3 regions of the Serratia ficaria genome follow, and region 2 is predicted to be linked to each of the others. Evidence: predicted binding sites of a transcription regulator. Region 2 holds the regulator's gene; each other region holds the start of a gene.
The links. The regulator sigma-54, encoded in region 2, starts transcription at its own class of promoters, with help from an activator protein. The targets are predictions, from matches to a motif close to GTTGGCACANNTTTCGCTNT.
Positions count from the first base shown of each region.

Region 1: the regulator sigma-54 is predicted to act here: its motif matches at 5,402-5,421, upstream of glnK (P-II family nitrogen regulator).
Region 3: the regulator sigma-54 is predicted to act here: its motif matches at 3,185-3,204, upstream of CKW09_RS02830 (circularly permuted type 2 ATP-grasp protein).

Region 1 covers NZ_LT906479.1:1,204,658-1,211,963, forward strand. The annotation lists gene CKW09_RS05640 (PLP-dependent cysteine synthase family protein) at 1-955, opposite strand, end outside; gene CKW09_RS05645 (Lrp/AsnC family transcriptional regulator) at 1,078-1,539, shown strand; gene smdA (multidrug efflux ABC transporter permease/ATP-binding subunit SmdA) at 1,632-3,407, shown strand; gene smdB (multidrug efflux ABC transporter permease/ATP-binding subunit SmdB) at 3,400-5,178, shown strand; gene glnK (P-II family nitrogen regulator) at 5,473-5,811, shown strand; gene amtB (ammonium transporter AmtB) at 5,848-7,134, shown strand; gene tesB (acyl-CoA thioesterase II) at 7,220-7,306, opposite strand, start outside.
Region 2 covers NZ_LT906479.1:4,619,043-4,626,348, forward strand. The annotation lists gene CKW09_RS21645 (calcium/sodium antiporter) at 1-128, shown strand, start outside; gene kdsD (arabinose-5-phosphate isomerase KdsD) at 145-1,131, shown strand; gene kdsC (3-deoxy-manno-octulosonate-8-phosphatase KdsC) at 1,149-1,703, shown strand; gene lptC (LPS export ABC transporter periplasmic protein LptC) at 1,700-2,278, shown strand; gene lptA (lipopolysaccharide ABC transporter substrate-binding protein LptA) at 2,247-2,786, shown strand; gene lptB (LPS export ABC transporter ATP-binding protein) at 2,793-3,518, shown strand; gene rpoN (RNA polymerase factor sigma-54) at 3,569-5,002, shown strand; gene hpf (ribosome hibernation promoting factor) at 5,026-5,313, shown strand; gene ptsN (PTS IIA-like nitrogen regulatory protein PtsN) at 5,568-6,029, shown strand; gene rapZ (RNase adapter RapZ) at 6,161-7,015, shown strand; gene npr (PTS phosphocarrier protein NPr) at 7,012-7,284, shown strand.
Region 3 covers NZ_LT906479.1:608,241-615,546, forward strand. The annotation lists gene CKW09_RS02820 (transglutaminase family protein) at 1-793, opposite strand, end outside; gene CKW09_RS02825 (alpha-E domain-containing protein) at 790-1,719, opposite strand; gene CKW09_RS02830 (circularly permuted type 2 ATP-grasp protein) at 1,713-3,149, opposite strand; gene ridA (2-iminobutanoate/2-iminopropanoate deaminase) at 3,378-3,764, opposite strand; gene pyrI (aspartate carbamoyltransferase regulatory subunit) at 4,041-4,505, opposite strand; gene pyrB (aspartate carbamoyltransferase) at 4,519-5,454, opposite strand; gene CKW09_RS02850 (ABC transporter substrate-binding protein) at 5,741-7,306, opposite strand, start outside.

The DNA.
Region 1 (7,306 bases), 1.8 Mb from region 2:
AGCGTTCGCCGCTGTCGCACAACAGGGTGACTATCGATCCCTGTTCGCCATTTTCCCGCATCTGTTTCGCCAGCTGCAGCGCGCCCCAGACATTGGTGCCGGTGGAAGCGCCGACCTTGCGCCCCAACACGCTTTCCAGCCAGTGGATGGTGGCGACGCTGGCGGCGTCCGGCACCCGCAGCATGCTGTCGACCACCGAAGGGATAAACGACGGCTCGGCGCGCGGGCGGCCGATGCCTTCGATACGGCTGCCGCAGCTGCCGATCAGGGTGCGATCGCCGTGATGGAAGCAGTCGTAGAACACCGAGTTTTCCGGATCGACCACCGTCAGTTGAGTGTCATGCCCCTGATAGCGGATATAGCGCCCCAGGGTGGCGGAAGTGCCGCCGGTGCCGGCGCTCATCACGATGTGTTTCGGCACCGGGAAAGGTTCGCGCGCCATCTGGCGGAAAATGCTGTCGGCGATGTTGTTGTTGCCGCGCCAGTCGGTTGCGCGCTCGGCGTAGGTGAACTGATCCATATAGTGGCCGTTCAGCTCCTTCGCCAGCTGTTCCGAAGCGGCGTAAATCTGCGCCGCATGGTCGACGAAGTGGCAGCGGCCGCCGTAAAAGGCGATCTGTTCCACCTTGCGGCGCGCGGTGCAGGACGGCATCACGGCGATGAACGGCAGGCCGATCAGCCGGGCGAAGTAGGCTTCAGACACCGCGGTGCTGCCGGAAGAGGCTTCGATGATCGTCGTGTTCTCGGTGATCCAGCCGTTGCACAGGCCATAGAGAAACAGCGAGCGCGCCAGGCGGTGTTTCAGGCTGCCGGTCGGATGGGTGCTTTCATCCTTCAGGTACAGGCAAATGCCGGGAAAGGCCGGCAGGTTCAGGCGAATCAGGTGGGTGTCGGCGGAGCGCTGAAAATCCGCTTCTATTTCACCGATAGCATATTTTACCCAAGAGTTTATCATCGTTTGGCCTCAAAATAGGGGGCTGGTTTATGGCGTAGCATAGCCTGTCAGCGGGAAAAAAGGATTGCCATTTTTCCTGTTTAATCGCCTAATGGGAGAAAAATTTTCTCCGGGTTGGCGTTATGTTAGATAAAACAGACCGTAAACTGCTGTGCATGCTGCAGCAGGACTGCACCCAGTCGCTGCAGGCGCTGGCCGATGCGGTCAATTTGACCTCCACGCCGTGCTGGAAACGGCTGAAGCGGCTGGAGGACGAAGGCTATATCCGCGGCAGGGTGGCGCTGCTGGACAACGAAAAGCTGGGCCTGGGGCTGACGGCGTTTGTGTTGATCAAAACTCAGCAGCACAGCAGCGAGTGGTATCAGGCGTTCGTTCAACTGACCGCCCAGATGCCCGAGGTGCTGGCGTTCTACCGCATGGCGGGGGAATACGATTACCTGATGCAGGTCGAGGTGGCGGACATGAAGAGCTACGACAGCTTTTACAAGCGGCTGGTCAACGGCGTGCCGGGCCTGATCGACGTCACCTCCAGCTTCGCCATGGAAAAAATCAAATACACTACCGCGCTGCCGGTGCCAGAGTGAAAAGTTCACCGAATTGGCGATGCAACGGTGGTATCCTGCTCCGTTGAGACAGAACAAGAGATAATTCCCATAAAATCCTGGAAACAAACTGCGTGAGATTATTTGCTCAAATCGGCTGGTATTTCCGCCGGGAGTGGCGCCGCTACCTGGGGGCGGTGGTGCTGCTGATCGTCATCGCCATTCTGCAGCTGCTGCCGCCCAAGCTGGTGGGCATCATCGTGGACGGCGTTACTGAAAAACAGATGACCACCGGCGTGCTGATGGCATGGCTGGGGCTGATGATCGCCACCGCGATCGTCGTATACCTGCTGCGCTACGTGTGGCGGGTACTGCTGTTTGGCGCGTCTTACCAGCTGGCGGTCGAGCTGCGCGAGAACTTTTACCGCCAGCTCAGCCGGCAGAACCCGGCTTTCTACCTGCGCCACCGCACCGGCGATTTGATGGCGCGCGCCACCAACGACGTGGATCGGGTGGTGTTCGCCGCCGGCGAGGGGGTGCTGACGCTGGTGGATTCGCTGGTGATGGGGCTGGTGGTGCTGGTGGTGATGAGCACCCAAATCAGCTGGCAGCTGACGCTGCTGTCGCTGATCCCGATGCCGCTGATGGCGATCGCCATCAAATATTACGGCGACCAGCTGCACCAGCGCTTTAAATCGGCGCAGGCGGCGTTTTCCAGCCTGAACGATCAGGCGCAGGAGAGCATGACCAGCATCCGCATGATCAAGGCCTTCGGGCTGGAGGATCATCAGTCCAATCAGTTCGCCGAGGTGGCGGCGCAGACCGGCGCCAAAAACATGCACGTGGCGCGGGTGGATGCGCGCTTCGATCCGACCATTTATATCGCCATCGGCGCCTCCAACCTGCTGGCCATCGGCGGCGGCAGCTGGATGGTGGTCAACGGCTCTCTGACGCTGGGGCAGCTGACCAGCTTCGTGATGTATCTCGGCCTGATGATCTGGCCGATGCTGGCGCTGGCCTGGATGTTCAACATCGTCGAGCGCGGCAGCGCCGCATACAGCCGCATTCGCAGCCTGCTCGAAGAGGCGCCGGCGGTGCAGGACGGCCAGCAGGCGCTGCCGGCCGGGCGCGGCGTGCTGGCGGCGGAGATCCGGGCGTTTCATTATCCGGAGAATTCGCATCCGGCGCTGCATGACGTGGCGTTCAAGCTGGCGCCGGGGCAGATGCTGGGGCTGTGCGGCCCGACCGGCGCCGGCAAATCGACGCTGTTGTCTCTTATCCAGCGCCAGTTCGACGTGGACGAAGGGCAAATCAGTTATCACGGCCTGCCGCTGACCCAGGTGAAGCTCGACGACTGGCGTTCGCGGCTGTCGGTGGTCAGCCAGACGCCGTTCCTGTTCTCCGACAGCGTGGCGAACAATATCGCGCTGGGCAACCCGGGCGCGACGCAGGAGCAGATCGAGCAGGCGGCGCGGCTGGCCAGCGTGCATGAGGATATTCTGCGGCTGCCGCAGGGCTATGAAACCGAAGTGGGCGAACGCGGCGTGATGCTGTCCGGCGGGCAGAAACAGCGCATTTCCATCGCCCGCGCGCTGCTGCTGGACGCGGAGATCCTGATCCTCGACGACGCGCTGTCGGCGGTGGACGGCCGCACCGAGCACCAGATCCTGCATAACCTGCGCAGCTGGGGGCAGAATCGCACGGTGATTATCAGCGCGCACCGGCTGTCGGCGTTGACCGAGGCCAGCGAAATACTGGTGATGCAGCACGGCGGCGTGGCCCAGCGCGGCGAGCATGCGGCGCTGGCGGCGCAGCCGGGCTGGTATCGCGACATGTATCGCTACCAGCAGCTGGAAGCGGCGCTGGATGAAGCGCCGGAAGCGGGTGAGGAGGCGTTAGTCAATGAATAAAGTGCAAAAGCTGTGGCCGACGCTGAAACGGCTGCTGGCTTACGGCTCGCCGTACCGCAAACCGCTCGGCATCGCGGTTTTGATGCTGTGGGTGGCGGTGGCGGCGGAGGTCGCCGGCCCGATCCTGGTCAGCTATTTTATCGACAACTACGTCGCCAAAGGGCAACTGCCGCTGATGATCGTCGGCGGCCTGGCGGCGGCCTACGTGCTGCTGGAGCTGCTGGCGGCGGCGCTGCACTATTTTCAGGCGCTGCTGTTCAATCAGGCGGCGGTGGGGGTGGTACAGCGTTTGCGCACCGACGTGATGGACGCCGCGCTGCGTCAGCCGCTCAGCGCCTTCGACACCCAGCCGGTCGGCCAGCTGATCTCGCGGGTGACCAACGACACCGAGGTGATCAAGGACCTGTACGTGATGGTGGTCTCCACGGTGCTGAAGAGCGCCGCGCTGATCGGCGCCATGCTGGTGGCGATGTTCAGCCTGGACTGGCGCATGGCGCTGGTGGCTATCTGCATCTTCCCGGCGGTGTTTGTGGTGATGGGCATCTATCAGTACTACAGCACGCCGATCGTGCGTCGGGTGCGCAGCTACCTGGCGGACATCAACGACGGCTTCAACGAAGTGATCAACGGCATGGGCGTGATCCAGCAGTTCCGCCAGCAGATCCGCTTCGGCGAACGCATGAGCGCCGCCAGCCGTTCGCATTACACCGCGCGCATGCAGACCCTGCGCCTCGACGGTTTCCTGCTGCGGCCGCTGCTCAGCCTGTTTTCGGCGCTGGTGTTGTGCGGCCTGCTGATGCTGTTCGGCTTCAGCGGCGAAGGGGTGATCGGCGTCGGCGTGCTGTATGCCTTTATCAACTATCTGGGCCGTCTGAACGAACCGCTGATCGAACTGACCTCGCAACAATCGATCCTGCAGCAGGCGGTGGTGGCCGGTGAGCGCATCTTCGAGCTGATGGATCGCAGCCAGCAAAGCTATGGCGCCGACGATCGTCCGTTGGCCAGCGGCCGCATCGACATCGAAAACCTGAGCTTCGCCTATCGGGCGGACAAAAAGGTGCTGCAGCATATTTCGCTGTCGGTGCCTTCGCGCGGCTTTGTGGCGCTGGTCGGCCATACCGGCAGCGGCAAGAGCACGCTGGCCAATTTGCTGATGGGCTATTACCCGGTCAGCGAGGGTGAGGTGCGCCTCGACGGTCGCCCGCTGTCCGGCCTGTCGCACCGCACGCTGCGCCAGGGCGTGGCGATGGTGCAGCAGGATCCGGTGGTGATCGCCGAGTCGGTGCTGGCCAACGTGACGCTGGGGCGCAACATCGCGGAAGAGGCGGTGTGGCGGGCGCTGGAGACGGTGCAGCTGGCGGAGCTGGTGCGCGGCTTCCCGCAGGGCATCCACACCCGTCTGGGCGAGCAGGGCAATAACCTGTCGGTCGGCCAGAAGCAGCTGCTGGCGCTGGCGCGCGTGCTGGTGCAGGCGCCGCAGATCCTGATCCTCGACGAGGCCACCGCCAATATCGACTCGGGGACCGAACAGGCTATTCAGCGCGCGCTGCGCCTGATCCGCGAACACACCACGCTGGTGGTGATCGCTCACCGCCTGTCGACCATCGTCGACGCCGATTCGATTCTGGTGCTGCACCGCGGTCAGGCGGTGGAGCAGGGCAACCATCAGCAGCTGCTGGCGCAGCAGGGCCGTTACTACCAAATGTACCAGCTGCAGCTGGTGGGCGAAGAGCTGGCGGCGGCGACCCGCGAAGAAAGCCAGCCCGCCTGATCCTCAGGGGCCATCATCTGGCCCCTGTCTTTCCCTTCGCGCACCATAAACAGGCAGCGATCCTTTTCAAATCCCTTCTTCTGCACTTTTTCGACGCGTCGCGCACCAAAATAGTGCGCAATATTTGACCGATAAGTTGCTGCGGGCCGCATCGCAGACCAGGCGGCGGCCCGGTGTTCGCTCTCCTTGCCGTTAATTGGCTGAATCCGCATGCAAAATCATTTGTGGCATAGCCTTTGCTTTATAAGAACCAGTACCAGGGGTGAGTTTGGGCTTAATTCGTGGAGGGGCAATATGAAGCTGGTGACCGTGGTGATAAAACCATTCAAGCTGGAGGACGTGCGTGAAGCCCTATCCTCTGTCGGTATTCAGGGGCTGACCGTAACCGAAGTGAAAGGCTTTGGTCGCCAGAAGGGGCACGCAGAGCTCTATCGCGGGGCTGAATACAGCGTCAACTTCTTACCGAAAGTCAAAATCGATATCGCTATTGCCGACGACCAGCTGGATGAAGTGGTTGATGTCATTAGCAAAGCTGCCTACACCGGCAAAATCGGTGATGGCAAAATTTTCGTTGCCGAATTGCAACGTGTCATTCGTATTCGCACCGGCGAAACCGACGAAGCAGCACTGTAATCACAGGCTCAGTTAAGTAATGGGGATGGATTGATAATGAAAAAACTTTTATCCATGTTGGGCCTGAGTACGGTAACCATGGTTCCTTCTTTGGCCCTGGCCGCTCCGGCGGTCGCAGACAAGGCTGACAACGCGTTCATGATGATCTGCACCGCTTTGGTGCTGTTTATGACGCTGCCCGGCGTCGCGTTGTTTTACGGCGGTTTGCTGCGTTCCAAGAACGTGCTGTCGATGCTGACCCAGGTCACCGTCACCTTCGCGCTGGTGTGCGTGCTGTGGGTGCTGTACGGCTACAGCCTGGCCTTCAGCGAGGGCAACGCCTTCTTCGGCGGTTTCCAGACGGCGATGCTGAAAGGCATCGGCATCGACAGCCTGACCGGCACCTTTAACCAGATGATCCACGTCGCGTTCCAATGCTCCTTCGCCTGCATTACCGTGGCGCTGGTGGTGGGCGGCTTCGCCGAACGCATCCGCTTCTCGGCGGTGGTGATCTTCGCGGCCATCTGGTTCACCATTTCTTACCTGCCGATTGCGCATATGGTATGGGGCGGCGGTTTCCTGGCGGCCGACGGCGCGCTGGACTTCGCCGGCGGCACCGTGGTGCACATCAACGCCGCCAGCGCGGGCCTGATCGGCGCGTACCTGTTGGGCAAACGTGCCGGTTTCGGCAAGGAAGCGTTCAAACCGCACAACCTGCCGATGGTGTTTACCGGCGCGTCGATCCTGTATATCGGCTGGTTCGGCTTCAACGCCGGCTCCGCCAGCGCGGCGAACGGCATTGCGGCGTTGGCATTCCTGAACACCGTGGTTGCCACCGCGGGCGCCATCCTCTCCTGGACCTTCGCCGAGTGGATCGTGCGCGGTAAGCCTTCGCTGCTGGGCGCCTGCTCCGGCTGCATCGCCGGGCTGGTTGCGGTAACGCCGGCCGCCGGCACCGTCGGCGTCGGCGGGGCGCTGATCATCGGCCTGGTGGGCGGCATTGCCGGCCTGTGGGGCGTGGTGACGCTGAAGAAATGGCTGAAGGTGGACGACACCTGCGACGTGTTCGGCGTGCATGGCGTGTGCGGCATCGTCGGCTGCCTGCTGACCGGCGTGTTCACCGCCTCTTCACTGGGCGGCACCGGCTACGCGGAAGGCGTGACCATGGGCCACCAGGTTTGGGTGCAGTTGCTGAGCGTGGTGATCACCCTGGTGTGGTCGGGCGTCGCCGCCTTTATCGCCTTCAAGGTCGCCGGGGCCATCGTCGGGCTGCGCGTGCCGGAAGAGCAGGAGCGCGAAGGCCTGGACGTCAACAGCCACGGCGAGAGCGCCTACAACCAATAAGGCCTGAAGAAGGGCAGTGCGCTAACCAATAATAAAATAATGATGATGCAAAAAGGGCGATGGCGACATCGCCCTTTTTATTGGCTCAAGCGTCGCGTTGGCGGATCACCCCTTCCTGCACCGTGGTGGCGACCAGCACGCCGTCGCGGCTGTAGATTTGGCCACGCACGAA
Region 2 (7,306 bases):
TTCTGCTCAGCGCCCTGTGCATCGGCCGCAAGCATCGCATCGGCCATCTGGCGGGCGCTCTGTTATTATGTGGCTTTATTGCGTATCTTGCGGTGCTGTTCTTTAACCCTTTCAATACTTTCGGCTAAACCGACGGGAATGAGCATGTCGAACATACAGTTGCAACCTGGCTTCGATTTTCAACAGGCCGGCAAAGAAGTGCTCCAGATCGAGCGCGAAGGGCTGGCTCAGCTCGACGGCCATATCGATGCGAACTTTACCCGCGCCTGCGAAGCCATCGCCGCCTGCGGCGGCAAAGTGGTGGTGATGGGCATGGGCAAGTCCGGCCACATCGGCTGCAAGATCGCCGCCACCTTCGCCAGCACCGGTACCCCCTCATTCTTCGTTCACCCGGCGGAAGCCAGCCACGGCGATCTCGGCATGGTCACCGCGCAGGACATCGTGCTCGCCATTTCCAACTCCGGCGAGTCCAATGAGATCCAGGCGCTGATCCCGGTGCTGAAACGCCAGCAGATCCCGCTTATCTGCATGACCAACAACCCGGAAAGCTCGCTGGGCAAGGCGGCGGATATCCACCTGTGCATCAAGGTGCCGCAGGAGGCCTGCCCGCTGGGTCTGGCGCCGACCACCAGCACCACCGCCACGCTGGTGATGGGCGATGCGCTGGCCGTGGCGTTGCTGAAAGCGCGCGGCTTCACCCCGGAAGATTTCGCGCTGTCGCATCCGGGCGGCGCGCTCGGCCGCCGGCTGCTGCTGCGGGTGAGCGACATCATGCACGGCGGCGATGAAATCCCGCACGTCAGCGCCGACGCTTCGCTGCGCGACGCGCTGCTGGAAATCACCCGCAAAAATCTGGGCATGACGGTCATCTGCAACGATCTGATGAAAATCGCCGGCATCTTCACCGACGGCGACCTGCGCCGGGTGTTCGATATGGGCATCAATCTCAACGACGCCAAGATCGCCGACGTCATGACGCTCGGCGGCGTGCGGGTGCGCCCGAGCATGCTGGCGGTCGACGCGCTGAACCTGATGCAGCAACGCCACATCACCGCGCTGCTGGTTGCCGATGGCGACCAGTTGCTGGGTGTGGTACATATGCATGACATGCTGCGCGCCGGCGTCGTTTAATTAAGGAATAGAACGGAATGAGTACGGTAGAAACCTGCTACGGGCCGGTAGAGCAAGACGTGATGGCGCGTGCCGGTAAAATCCGCCTGCTGATTTGCGACGTCGACGGCGTGCTGTCCGACGGCCTGATTTTCATGGGCAACAACGGCGAAGAGTTAAAAGCCTTCAACGTGCGCGACGGCTACGGCATCCGCTGCCTGAAGACCTCGGACATCGAGGTGGCGATCATCACCGGCCGCTCAGCCAGGCTGCTGGAAGACCGGGCGAAGACCCTCGGCATCACCCATCTGTATCAGGGGCAGTCCGATAAGCTTTTGGCCTTCCGCGAACTGTTGGATACACTGTCGCTGACGGCGGATCAGGTGGCCTACATCGGCGACGATCTGATCGACTGGCCGGTGATGGCGCAGGTGGGTCTGGCGGTCGCGGTGGCGGACGCGCATCCATTGCTGACGCCGCGGGCCCATTACGTTACCCGCATTGCCGGCGGCCGCGGCGCGGTGCGCGAACTGTGCGACATTATTCTTTTGGCTCAGAATAAGCTGGAGGACGCCAAAGGGCTGTCGATATGAGCAAAACCAAACTTTGGATCACCATCCTGCTGGCGGTGATCGCGCTGGCGTTGATCGGTTGGAACATGACGGATTTCAGCGATGACAGCGTTCCGGCGCCGATCAACGATCGGTCGCCGACGTATCAGAGCCAGCATACGGTCACCGTGGTGTACAATCCGGCCGGCAAGCTGAGCTACAAGCTGGTGGCGGAAGACGTGAACTATTACACCGCAGACGAGCTGAGCTGGTTTACCCAACCGGTGATGACGCTGTTTGATGAAAATGCGGTGGCGACCTGGTCAGTGCGCGCCGATCGCGCCAAACTGACTAAAGACCGCATGCTGTATCTTTACGGCCACGTCGAGGTGAACAGCCTGACCACCACCTCGCAGCTGGAAAAAATTAAAACGGACAATGCTCAGGTGAACCTGGTGACCCAGGACGTGTCCTCCGATGACGAAGTCACGCTCTACGGGACGAACTTCACCTCTAACGGCATGAAAATGCGTGGGAACCTGCGGGCCAAGACCGCCGAGCTGATTGATAAGGTTAAGACCAACTATGAAATTCAGAACCAAAAAACCACTCCGTAATCTGTTGATCGGCAGCTTAGTTTTGGCCGCCAGCGCCCCGGCACTGGCGCTGAAATCCGACTCTAACCAACCGGTTAGCATCGACTCGCTGAAGCAATCGCTGGACATGCAAAGCAACGTCAGCACCTTTACCGACAACGTGGTGATCAAGCAGGGCACCATCGACATTCGCGCGGACAAGGTGGTGGTCACCCGGCCGGGCGGGGATCAGAATAAAACCTATATTGAAGCCTTCGGCAACCCGGTAACCTTCTACCAGATGCAGGACAGCGGCAAGCCGGTGAAAGGCCACGCGCAGAAAGTGCGCTACGACGTGGCGACGCAGCTGGTGACCCTGACGGGCAACGCCTATCTGGAACAGCTCGACAGCAACGTGAAAGGCGACCGCATCACCTATCTGGTGCAACAGCAGCAAATGCAGGCGTTCAGCGATAAAGGCAAACGCGTGACTACGGTTCTGGTACCGTCGCAGTTGCAAGACAAAAACGGGCAAAAGAAGAGTAACTAATCACTTATGGCTACACTCATCGCAGAAAACCTGGCGAAAGCCTACAAGGGCCGCAAAGTCGTTGAAGACGTCAGCCTGAAAGTGAAATCCGGCGAGATCGTCGGCCTGCTGGGGCCGAACGGCGCCGGCAAAACCACCACCTTTTACATGGTGGTCGGCATCGTTCAGCGCGACGCCGGGCGCATCGTGATCGACGAAGAAGACATTAGCCTGTTGCCGCTGCACGCTCGTGCGCGCCGCGGTATCGGCTATCTGCCGCAGGAAGCGTCGATCTTCCGCCGCCTGAGCGTGTATGACAACCTGATGGCGGTGCTGGAGATCCGCGACGATCTGTCCAGCGAACAGCGCGAAGACCGCGCCAAAGAGCTGATGGAAGAGTTTCACATCACCCACCTGCGCGACAGCCTGGGCCAGGCGCTGTCCGGCGGTGAACGCCGCCGCGTCGAGATCGCCCGCGCGCTGGCGGCCAACCCGAAATTCATCCTGCTGGATGAACCCTTCGCCGGGGTTGACCCGATTTCCGTTATCGACATCAAGAAAATCATCGAGCACCTGCGTGACAGCGGCCTGGGCGTGCTGATCACCGACCACAACGTGCGCGAAACGCTGGACGTGTGTGAACGCGCCTACATCGTCAGCCAGGGCAAACTGATTGCCCACGGCACGCCGGATGCTATTCTGGCCGATGAGCAGGTGAAACGCGTTTATCTGGGCGAAGAATTCCGCCTCTGAGTGCCAGCGCGTCCTGAAGGACGACGGTTAACGGAAGTAGACAGAAGATTATGAAGCAAGGTTTGCAACTCAGGCTCAGCCAACAGCTGGCCATGACCCCGCAGCTCCAGCAGGCCATTCGCCTGCTGCAGTTGTCCACGCTTGAGCTTCAGCAAGAGATACAGCTGGCGTTAGAGAGCAACCCCCTGCTTGAGCAAACCGATCTGCACGACGAAATCGACGCCAAAGAGGCCACCGACACCGAAGGCCTGGATACCCGCGAGGCGCTGGAACAGAAGGACATGCCCGAAGAGCTGCCGCTGGACGCCACCTGGGACGAAATCTACACCGCCGGCACGCCGTCGGGCACCGGCACCGATTACAGCGATGACGAACTGCCGGTGTATCAGGGCGAAACCACCCAGACGCTGCAGGATTATCTGATGTGGCAGGTGGACCTGACGCCGTTCTCCGATACCGACGCCGCCATCGCCACTTCGATCGTCGATGCGGTCGACGACACCGGCTACCTCACCGTGCCGCTGGAAGACATTCTCGAGAGCATGGGTGACGAGAATGTGACCATGGACGAGGTCGAGGCGGTACTGAAGCGCGTGCAGCGTTTTGATCCGGTCGGCGTCGCCGCGCGCGATCTGCGCGACTGCCTGCTGGTGCAGCTTTCCCAATACGCCAAAGACACGCCGTATCTGGCCGAGGCGCGGCTGATCATCAGCGAGCATCTGGATCTGCTGGCCAATCACGACTTTCGCAGCCTGATGCGATCAACCCGGCTAAAAGAAGATACACTGAAAGAAGCGATGCTGCTGATTCAGTCGCTCGACCCGCGCCCGGGGCAGTCGATCAACACCGGCGAGTCGGAATACGTCATTCCGGACGTGCTGGTGCGCAAAGCGCAGGATAAATGGACGGTTGAGCTCAACGCCGACAGCATTCCCCGTCTGAAGATCAATCAGCAGTACGCCGCGTTGGGCAACAGCGCGCGCAGCGAAGCCGACGGCCAGTTTATCCGCAGCAACCTGCAGGAAGCCAAATGGCTGATTAAAAGCCTGGAAAGCCGCAACGAGACCCTGTTGAAGGTCACCCGCTGCATCGTCAGCCAGCAGCAGGCTTTCTTTGAACAGGGCGAAGAATTTATGAAACCCATGGTGCTGGCGGATATCGCCCAGGCCGTGGAGATGCATGAATCGACAATTTCGCGCGTCACCACGCAGAAGTTTCTGCACAGTCCGCGCGGTATTTTCGAATTAAAATATTTCTTCTCCAGCCATGTGAACACCGACAGCGGCGGCGAAGCCTCCTCGACGGCGATCCGGGCGTTGGTGAAGAAATTGATTGCGGCGGAAAACCCCGCCAAACCGCTCAGCGACAGCAAGCTGGCCACCCTGCTTTCCGATCAGGGGATCATCGTGGCGCGGCGCACCGTCGCCAAGTACCGAGAGTCTTTGTCCATCCCGCCGTCGAACCAGCGTAAACAGTTGGTTTGACCTCTATTGAGAAGGAAGACACTATGCAGCTCAACATTACCGGACACCACATCGAAATCACCGATCCGTTGCGCGAGTTCGTGAATAACAAGTTCGCCAAACTCGAACAGTATTTTGATCGCATCAATCAGGTGTATGTTGTTTTAAGTGTGGAAAAAGTGCAGCAAATTGCGGAAGCAACGGTGCACGTGAATGGAGGCGAGTTGCACGCCACCTCGGAAGACGAGAATATGTATGCCGCAATTGACACGCTGATCGACAAACTGGCGCGCCAATTGAACAAACATAAAGACAAATTGAAGCAACACTGACACTCTGACCCTCTTTCCGTCAGGGGCGCTGCTTAACCGCGGCCTCAGCTATCGGCGCGTTACCTGCATGGGTAACGCGCCGAACGGTAATCAGGGTTAAAACAGGCGAAAGCCCTCTTTTCAGGCGCCATTGGCGTAGACAGTTTGGTTGCAGCCCGGAACGTGCCCGCAAGTCCCTGAGGGGTTCGCGCACCGCCCGGAGCCGGAATGGCCAGTAAAATAGCCTGATAAGCATGGCTTTAAGTGAAGATGAGATGAACAACGAATATATGCAACTCAGCTCGGTGTTAAACATCGAGTGCACCAGAAGCTCGGTACACTGCACCAGCAAGAAACGGGCTTTGGAAATTATCAGCGAACTGGCGGCCACTCAGCTCAACCTGCCTTCGCAGGTGGTGTTTGACGCGGTTCTCACCCGGGAGCGCATGGGCAGCACCGGTATCGGCAACGGTATCGCCATTCCCCATGGAAAACTGGAAGAGGACACACTGCGGGCCGTTGGCGTGTTTATCCGTCTCGACCAACCTATCGCCTTCGACGCCATCGACAACCAGCCGGTCGATCTGCTGTTCGCCCTGCTGGTGCCGGCCGATCAGTGCAAGACCCATTTGCATACCCTGTCGCTGGTCGCCAAGCGCCTGGCCGACAAAACCGTATGCCGCCGCCTGCGCGCGGCGCAGAGTGACGAAGAGCTTTACCAAATCATCACCGAGTAACGCCCGGCTGACGTGACTTCCAGCCAGGATAGCGATACTGTTTCACCATGATGGATCCCGGCTTAGGCCGGGATAATAAAGAGTCTAACGGCGGCGACCAACGCCGCCGAGTTGCCAGGGGGAGTTGCCACATGGTGCTGATGATTGTCAGCGGCCGTTCCGGTTCAGGGAAATCCGTCGCCTTGCGGGCGCTGGAAGACATGGGTTTTTACTGCGTTGATAACCTGCCCGTGGTGCTGCTGCCGCAGCTTGCCAATACGCTGGCGGAACGCAACAGCTCCGCCGCGGTGAGCATCGACGTGCGCAACATGCCGGAATCGCCGGAAGTGTTCGAGTACGCGATGACCCAGCTGCCCGAGAGTTTTTCGCCGCAGCTGCTGTTCCTCGACGCCGACCGCAATACGCTGATCCGCCGCTACAGTGATACCCGCCGCCTGCATCCGCTCTCCAGCAAGAACCTGTCGCTGGAAAGCGCGATCGATGAAGAAAGCGATCTGCTCGAACCGCTGCGTTCACGGGCCGATCTGATCATCGACACCTCGGAAATGTCGGTGCATGAACTGGCCGAAATGCTGCGTACCCGCCTGCTGGGCAAACGCGAGCGCGAGCTGACCATGGTGTTCGAGTCCTTCGGCTTCAAGCACGGCATCCCGATCGACGCCGACTACGTGTTTGACGTGCGCTTCCTGCCGAACCCGCACTGGGATCCCAAGCTGCGCCCGATGACCGGCCTGGACAAGCCGGTAGCCTCGTTCCTCGATCGCCATACCGAAGTGCACAACTTCATCTACCAGACGCGCAGCTACCTGGAACAGTGGCTGCCGATGCTCGAGACCAACAACCGCAGCTACCTGACGGTGGCGATCGGCTGTACCGGCGGCAAGCACCGCTCGGTCTACGTGGCGGAGCAGCTGGCCGATTACTTCCGCTCACGCGGCAAGAACGTGCAATCGCGCCACCGCACGCTGGAAAAACGCAAACAATGACGGTCAAACAAACGGTTGAAATCAAAAACAAGCTGGGCATGCACGCCCGCCCGGCGATGAAGCTGTTTGAACTGGTGCAGAGCTTTGACGCCGAGGTGATGCTGCGCAACGACAGCGGCACCGAGGCCGAAGCCAGCAGCGTGATTGCGTTGCTGATGCTCGACTCCGCTCAGGGGCGGCAAATCGAAGTCGAAGCCAACGGCCCCGACGAAGTGAAAGCGCTGGCCGCGGTGGTCGAGCTGTTCAACTCCGGCTTTGACGAAGACTGATCCGAAAAAACCTGAGCGCGCC
Region 3 (7,306 bases), 1.2 Mb from region 2:
ACTGGCCGGCCGGCATCATCTGCACCGCGGCGACGGTGCGCATGTCCTCGCAGCCGCCGCCCAGCCGCATGCCGCGCACCGGGCAGGCGTCCAGGTAATCGATGCCCACCGCCAGTTTGAGGTGCTGATTCGGCAGGCGGGTGTTGTTGGTAATGTCGAAGCTGTGCCAGCGGTCTTCCACCCAGGCCTCCGCCCAGGCGTGGGTGGCGACGTGGGTGGAGTCTTCGCTGTACAGATAGCCGCTGACGTAGCGCGCCGGAATGTTCAGGCTGCGGCAGCAGGCCAGAAATACGTGGGTATGATCCTGGCAGACCCCGCTGCCGGTGGCGAAGGCGTCGACGGCGCTGTCGGTCACCTGGGTGGCGCCCGGGCTGTAGGGCATTTTCAGCAGCAGCTCGCCCATCAGCCGTTCCAACCCGGCCAGCACCGCCTGCGGCTGGTGGTAGCGCAGGGCGAAGGCCTGGATGGCGGCGTCGGGCTGGGTCAGCGGGCTGTAGCGCAGGAACACCAGCGGCGACAGATGGCCCAGCGCCAGATCGTCGACGTCGTCTTCGATTTCCACCACCCCCTGCGCCTGAATGGTGATCGCCTGATGCGGCTCGTCGAGCGTCAGCACGTGCAGCACGTTGCCGAAGGCGTCGGTGGTGCGCACCGCGTGCTCCGGCAGCGTCAGCTGCCAGGAGAGAATGCGCTGGTGCCGGGAATTCTGCGGCGTCAGCCGCAGGTATTGGGTGCTGCGCTGCACCTGCTGCGCGTAGCGGTAATGGGTGCTGTGCTCAATGTTCAGTTTCATTGCGCCTCCAGATAGGTGTGGTGAATGCTTTCGGCAATGCCGCTGACCTGCCCGAGGAAGGCGTCCAGCCAGTCGTTCAGGCCGATCCGGTTCAGATCCTTCATGCTGCTGAAGCGCAGCTCGGCGTGCAGGGTGTGCGCCAGGCGGCGCGGCCGATTGGCGCTGTCGCCGCCGATCTGCTCCAACTGCTGCACCATGTCGCCGACGCAGGCCAGCAGCGAGCGCGGGATCTCGTTGCGCAGGATCATCAGCTCGGCGATGGTTTCCCGGCTCAGCTGCTGCTTGTAGATGCTGTGATAGGCTTCGCGCGCGCTCACCGCCCGCAGCAGCGTGTCCATGCGGTAGTATTCGCGCACCGGGTCGCCGTCGCCGTCCATCAGCGCGTTCTTCACCCCCAGCAGGCGGGCGGTGCCGTCGGCCCGCTCCAGCAGGGTGCCGAGGCGAATAAAGCACATGGCGTCGCTGCGCAGCAGGGTGCCGAACATCGCGCCGCGGAACAGGTGCGAGCGCTCCTTCACCCAGTCGAAGAAGGCGTCGGCGCCGACCGAACCGATGCCCTGGCGGCGGATCAGCTTCATCTCGATCCAGGTGGCGTTGATGCTCTCCCAGACTTCGGAAGACAGGCTGCCGCGCACCGCGTGGGCGTTGTTCCAGCCCATCTGCAGGCAGCTGTAGATGCTGCTGTGGTTGCGGCTGTCTAGGGCGAAGAAACTCACCAGGTTGGCCATCGTCAGCTCGGGGTAGGCGGCGGCGTACAGCTGGCCGGTGCCGGTAAGATCGAGCGGCACCTGCAGATCCCGATCGCCGCCGTCGCGGATCGGCATCATCGACAGCTTGTTGGTAACGTCGAGCACCCGGGCGATGCTTTCCGCCCGCTCCAGATAGCGGGCCATCCAATAGAGTTCACTGGCGGTGCGGCTCAGCATGCGTCGTCCTCCAATACCCAGGTGTCCTTGGTGCCGCCGCCCTGCGACGAGTTCACCACCAGCGAACCTTCCGCCAGCGCCACCCGGGTCAGGCCGCCGGGCACCAGGCGGATCTCCGCGCCGCTCAGGGCGAACGGCCGCAGGTCGATATGGCGCGGCGCCAGGCCGTCGTTGACGAAGGTCGGGCAGGTGGAGAGCGCCAGGGTGTTTTGCGCGATGTAGTTCTGCGGCCGGGCCTGCAGCAGCGCGCGGAAGGTGGCGATCTCGTCCTTGCTGGCCGCCGGGCCGATCAGCATGCCGTAGCCGCCGGCGCCGTGCACCTCTTTCACCACCATCTGCTCCAGGTTGGCCAGCACGTACGACAGCTCGTTCGGGTGCCGGCACTGCCAGGTCGGCACGTTGTTGAGGATCGGCTCTTCCTGCAGATAGAAACGCACCATGTCCGGCACATAGGGGTAGATCGACTTGTCGTCGGCCACCCCGGTGCCGATGGCGTTGGCCAGCACCACGTTGCCGGCGCGGTACACCGACAGCAGCCCCGGCACGCCGAGCATCGAATCCGGGCGGAACGCCAGCGGATCGAGGAAGGCGTCGTCCACCCGGCGGTAGATCACGTCGACCTTGCACGGCCCGGCGGTGGTGCGCATAAACACCGCGCCGTCCTTGACGAACAGGTCGGCGCTTTCCACCAGCTCCACCCCCATCTGCTGCGCCAGGAAGCTGTGCTCGAAGTAGGCGCTGTTGAAGCGGCCGGGCGTCAGCACCACCACGGTCGGATCGTTTTTCGGCGAGCTTTCGCGCAGGGTCTGCAGCAGGTGCGAGGGGTAGCGCTCCACCGGCGCGATGCGCTGCCGGGCGAACAGCTCGGGGTACAGCCGCATCATCATTTTGCGGTTTTCCAGCATGTAGGAAACCCCGGACGGGGTGCGCAGGTTGTCCTCCAGCACGTAGTACTGGCCGTCGCTGTTGCGCACCATGTCCACGCCGACGATATGCGCATAGATATTGCGGTGCAGATCGACGCCCTGCATGCAGGGCTGATATTGATCGTTGGCCAGCACCTGCTCCGCCGGAATGATGCCGGCTTTCAGAATGTGCTGCTGGTGGTAGATATCGTGCAGGAAGGCGTTCAGCGCCTGCACGCGCTGGCGAATGCCGCGATCGAGCATCGCCCATTCGGCGGCCGGGATGATGCGCGGCACGCTGTCGAACGGGATCAGCCGCTCGGCGCCGTCGTCTTCGCCATAGACGTTAAAGGTAATGCCCACCCGGTGAAACAGCAGCGCGGCCTCTTCCCGCTTGCGTTGCACGGCCTGGTGGTCGGCCTGCTGCAGCCAATGCCAGTAAGCTGCGTAATGGCCCCGGTGTTTCCCCTCAGCCAGAAGCATCTCATCAAAAAACGGTGAAGCGGACAGATTGATATTCAGCATCGTCACCTCGTCGACATTGCAGGCTGTCAATCAATCGAGCATAAAATGTGCCAAGGTGAGAAAGGGGCGGAAATGGCGCGTTTCAGGCGGCAAAAAGCACGCTTTGGGTGCAAGGCCGGGTGGGGATGCCTTGAAACGGGGCGAATGGGGGCGTGGATGGTCGTTGATGGTTCAGCGTCGGCAAATGAAAACGGCCAGCCGGGGCTGACCGTTGTGCGCTATCGTGGATTAACGACGAACGGCGATGGCTTCGATCTCGATCTTCACGTCTTTCGGCAGACGGGCCACTTCGACGCAGGAACGGGCCGGGAACGGCGCGCTGTGCTCGCTGAAGAAGGCTTCGTATGCGGCGTTGACGGTGGCGAAGTCGTTCAGGTCTTTGACGAACACCGTGGTTTTCACGATGTCGGCCACTTTCAGGCCGGCGGCTTCGACGATCGCCTTCACGTTTTCCAGCGACTGGCGTGCCTGAGCGGTGACGTCGTCGGCAACTGCGCCGGTTTTCGGATCGACCGGGATCTGGCCGGAAGTGATGATCATGCTGCCCAGATCAACGCCCTGCACGTAAGGACCAATGGCTGCCGGGGCGAGTTCAGTGCTGATGTTACGTGACATTTTTTCTCCTATATATACCCGTCATACTTGAAGCTGCCTCTGTGTTGGCTGCGCTCACTTACCCGAATCACTTACTCCAGTAAGCTCATCGGGATGCGCTCCCTTGCCGCCTTGATGCAACTCCAATTATTTTGGGTATGCCATTTGTCTTTCAAACCGCAGCGTTGTTGGCTGCGTGCGATCACCGTAGGGGACGAATACATGCGTTCTCTACGGCATTCCATTATAGGGAGTGACGCACGGATTAACAGCGCCGCCCCGGTAAATGAGCAGATTTCAATCCGCCTGCAGCACCACCTGATGCTCGAACTCTTTCTCGCAGTAGCGGCACTTCAGGTGCACGTCGCCGTCGCGCGATTTAACGCTGAAGCTCGAGGCCACCGGCTCGCTGCGGCTGATGCAGTTGCCGTTCGGGCAGGTCAGCACGCCGTCGATATGGTCCGGCAGGCTGAGGGTCAGCTTGCGCACCACCTCGTAGTTGTCGATGCGGTTTACCGTGGCCTTCGGCGCGTACATCGCCAGCTGGTTGGCCTGCTGCTCGGTCAGGAAGGTGTTCTCGATCTTGATCAGGTCTTTGCGGCCCAGCTCGTTGGAGGGCAGGTTCAGGCCGATGGTGATGCGCTGATCGGTGGCGGTCAGCTTGAACAGCGTCAGCAGCTTGAAGCCTACCTGCGCCGGAATATGGTCAATCACCGTACCGCATTTGATCGCTTCGACCTGCAGTTTGTTATCGTGAGTCATGACGGTTCCCCCCTTAAAGAGCCAAATCTGCGGTTAATACCAGCGCCAGCAGCGCCTGGCGGGCGAAGATGCCGTTGCCCGCCTGTTGGAAGTAGTGGGCGTACGGCGTGGTGTCCACGTCCGTGGTGATCTCGTCGATGCGCGGCAGCGGGTGCAGCACCTTCAGGTTGTCGCGCGCGCCGGCCAGATCCGCGGCGCGCAGGACGAACTGCGCCTTCACGTTGGCGTATTCGGAAGGGTCGAGACGCTCTTTCTGCACCCGGGTCATGTAGAGAATATCCAGCTCCGGCACCACCTCTTCGATGCTGCCGTGCAGGCTGTATTCGATGCCTTTTTCTTCCAGCATCTTCAGGATATAGGTCGGCATCGCCAGCGCTGGCGGGGCGATAAAGTAGAAGCGGTTGCCTTCGAACTTGGCCAGCGCCTGGGTCAGCGAGTGCACGGTGCGGCCGTATTTCAGGTCGCCCACCATGGCGATGTTGATGTTGTTCAGGCGGCCCTGGGTTTCCTGAATGGTGAACAGGTCCAGCAGGGTCTGGGTCGGGTGCTGGTTGGCGCCGTCGCCGGCGTTGAGCACCGGAATGCCGCCGGAAAACTCGGACGCCATGCGCGCCGCGCCCTCCTGCGGGTGACGCATCACGATGGCGTCGACGTAGGTGCCGATCACCGAGATGGTGTCGGCCAGAGTTTCGCCTTTCTTGCCCAGCGAGGTGTTGCTGCCGTCGGCGAAGCCCACCACCGAGGCGCCCAGGCGGTGCATCGAGGTTTCGAACGACAGGCGGGTACGGGTCGAGGCTTCGAAGAAGCAGCTGGCGATCACCTTGTGTTTCAACAGCTCCGGCTGCGGGTGCGCCTTCAGGCTGGCGGCGGTGCGCAGCACCAGCTCCAGATCCTCGCGGCTGAGATCGTTAATAGAGATGATATGTTTGTGATACAGCGGGTTGGCCATTTTTCACTCTCCTCGACGCGTGCCCGTGGCGCGGGACTTCTTTTCGATATTCTTAAGGCAAAAAAAAGCCCCTCAACGAGGGGCTTGAAACGATCGGTTTGGCAACAGGAGAAACAACGGCAGCTGGCCGCCGATTGGCAGTCGGTTTTGTCGGTTGTGGCTAACAAAACAAACGTCGTTTTTCATGCTTTCTCCTGGCAAATTGTCGCGCATTATACTCGCGCTTTTCGCCACTGCAAGCGCTAAAACGTCGATTTTTGCGCTTTCGCAATCGATTGGCCGGCGCTTATTTGCTGACGCGATCGTAGTAGACCATGTCGGCGTTCAGCCCCTGCCGGTAGCCCTTGACGTTGTCGCGCAGCACCACTTCGGTCTTGGCCTGGTCGATAAACACGTACGGCGAGCTGCGCTGCAGCTCTTGCTGCATGGCGGCATACAGCGCGCTGCGCTTGGCCGGATCGGCTTCGGCCACCGCCGCCAGCGTCTGCCGGTTCAGCTGTGGGATCCGCCAGCCGTTCAACCCGGCGACCGTGCTGGCCTTGCCGTCGTTGTAGGCGAAGGCGCTGGCGTTGGAGTGGGCGTCGAAGTAATCCGGGATCCACAGGCGGATCGCCGCCTGATGCTGCTTGGCGCGCACCCGCGAATACACCTGGCTGCCGGCGGCCGGCAGCAGCTCCACCTTCACGCCGGCGGCGGCGAAGCTGGCCTGCAGCGCCTGGGCGATGGTGATGAACGGCGGCTTGTTCTCCACGTCCAGCGTGAAGGACGCGTCGCTGATGCCGGCCTTGGCCAGGATCGCCTTGGCCCTGGCCGGATCGAAGCTGAACGGGTTGGTTTCCAGCGCGCCCGGCAGCCCGACCGGCAGGAAGCTTTGATGCACGAAGTACTGGCCCTTCAGCAGATCCTGGGTAATGCCCTGATAATCGATCAGGTAGCGCGCCGCTTCCCAGAAGGCCGGGTTGTTCAGCAGCGGGTTGGCGCCGTTGCCGGTGTTGAACACCAGGTAGTTCTGCTCGGCGGACGGGATCTCCAGCACCTTAACGCCCGGTTGGTTCTTCAGCGTGTCGGTCTGGTCGGCGCCCAGCTCGCGCGCGATGTCGGCGTCGCCCTGCTGGATCAGCAGGCGGCGGGTGGCCGGGTCCGGCACGTTTTTGATGATGATGCTCTTCAGCTGCGGCTTGTCGCCCGGCGAGCCTGGGTTGGCGTCCAGCACGATCGCCTGATGCGGCTGGTAGACGCGCATCTTGAACGGGCCGCTGCCGGCTGAGTGCATTTTCAGCCAGGCGTTGCCGTAGTCGCCGTCTTTAACGTTGGCCAGCGCCGCTTTGCTGTCGACGATCGAGGCGATCGGCGTAGAGAGAATGTTCAGCGCCACCGCCGGGCTGACGTCGGCGCTCCAGCTCAGTTGGATCGTATGCGCGTCGATCTTCTTCAGCTGCGCGTCGATATTGTCCGGCTGCCAGCCGAGCACGTTGAGGATAAACGCCGGCGACTTGTTCATTTTCACCGCGCGGCCGTAGGAGAAGATCACGTCGTCGGCGGTCAGCGGATTGCCGGAGGCGAACGCCGCCTGCGGGCGCAGCTTCACCGTCAGGGTTTTCGCCGCGGCGTCGCTTTGCCAGCTCTCCGCCAGCACCGGCGCCACCTTGGCCGGGTTATCGCGATCCGCCTGCACCAGCCGCTGATACAGGCTCGGCACCGTCTGGATGCTGGAGAGTTCGTTGGCTTCCGCCGGATCGAGGCTGACGATGTCATCCAGCGATTGCACCACCACCAGGGTGTTCGGCGGGGTCGCGGCCGGTGCGGCGGCGGGCAGGGCGGCAAGCATTAACAGCGGCAAGATTTTGGTTTT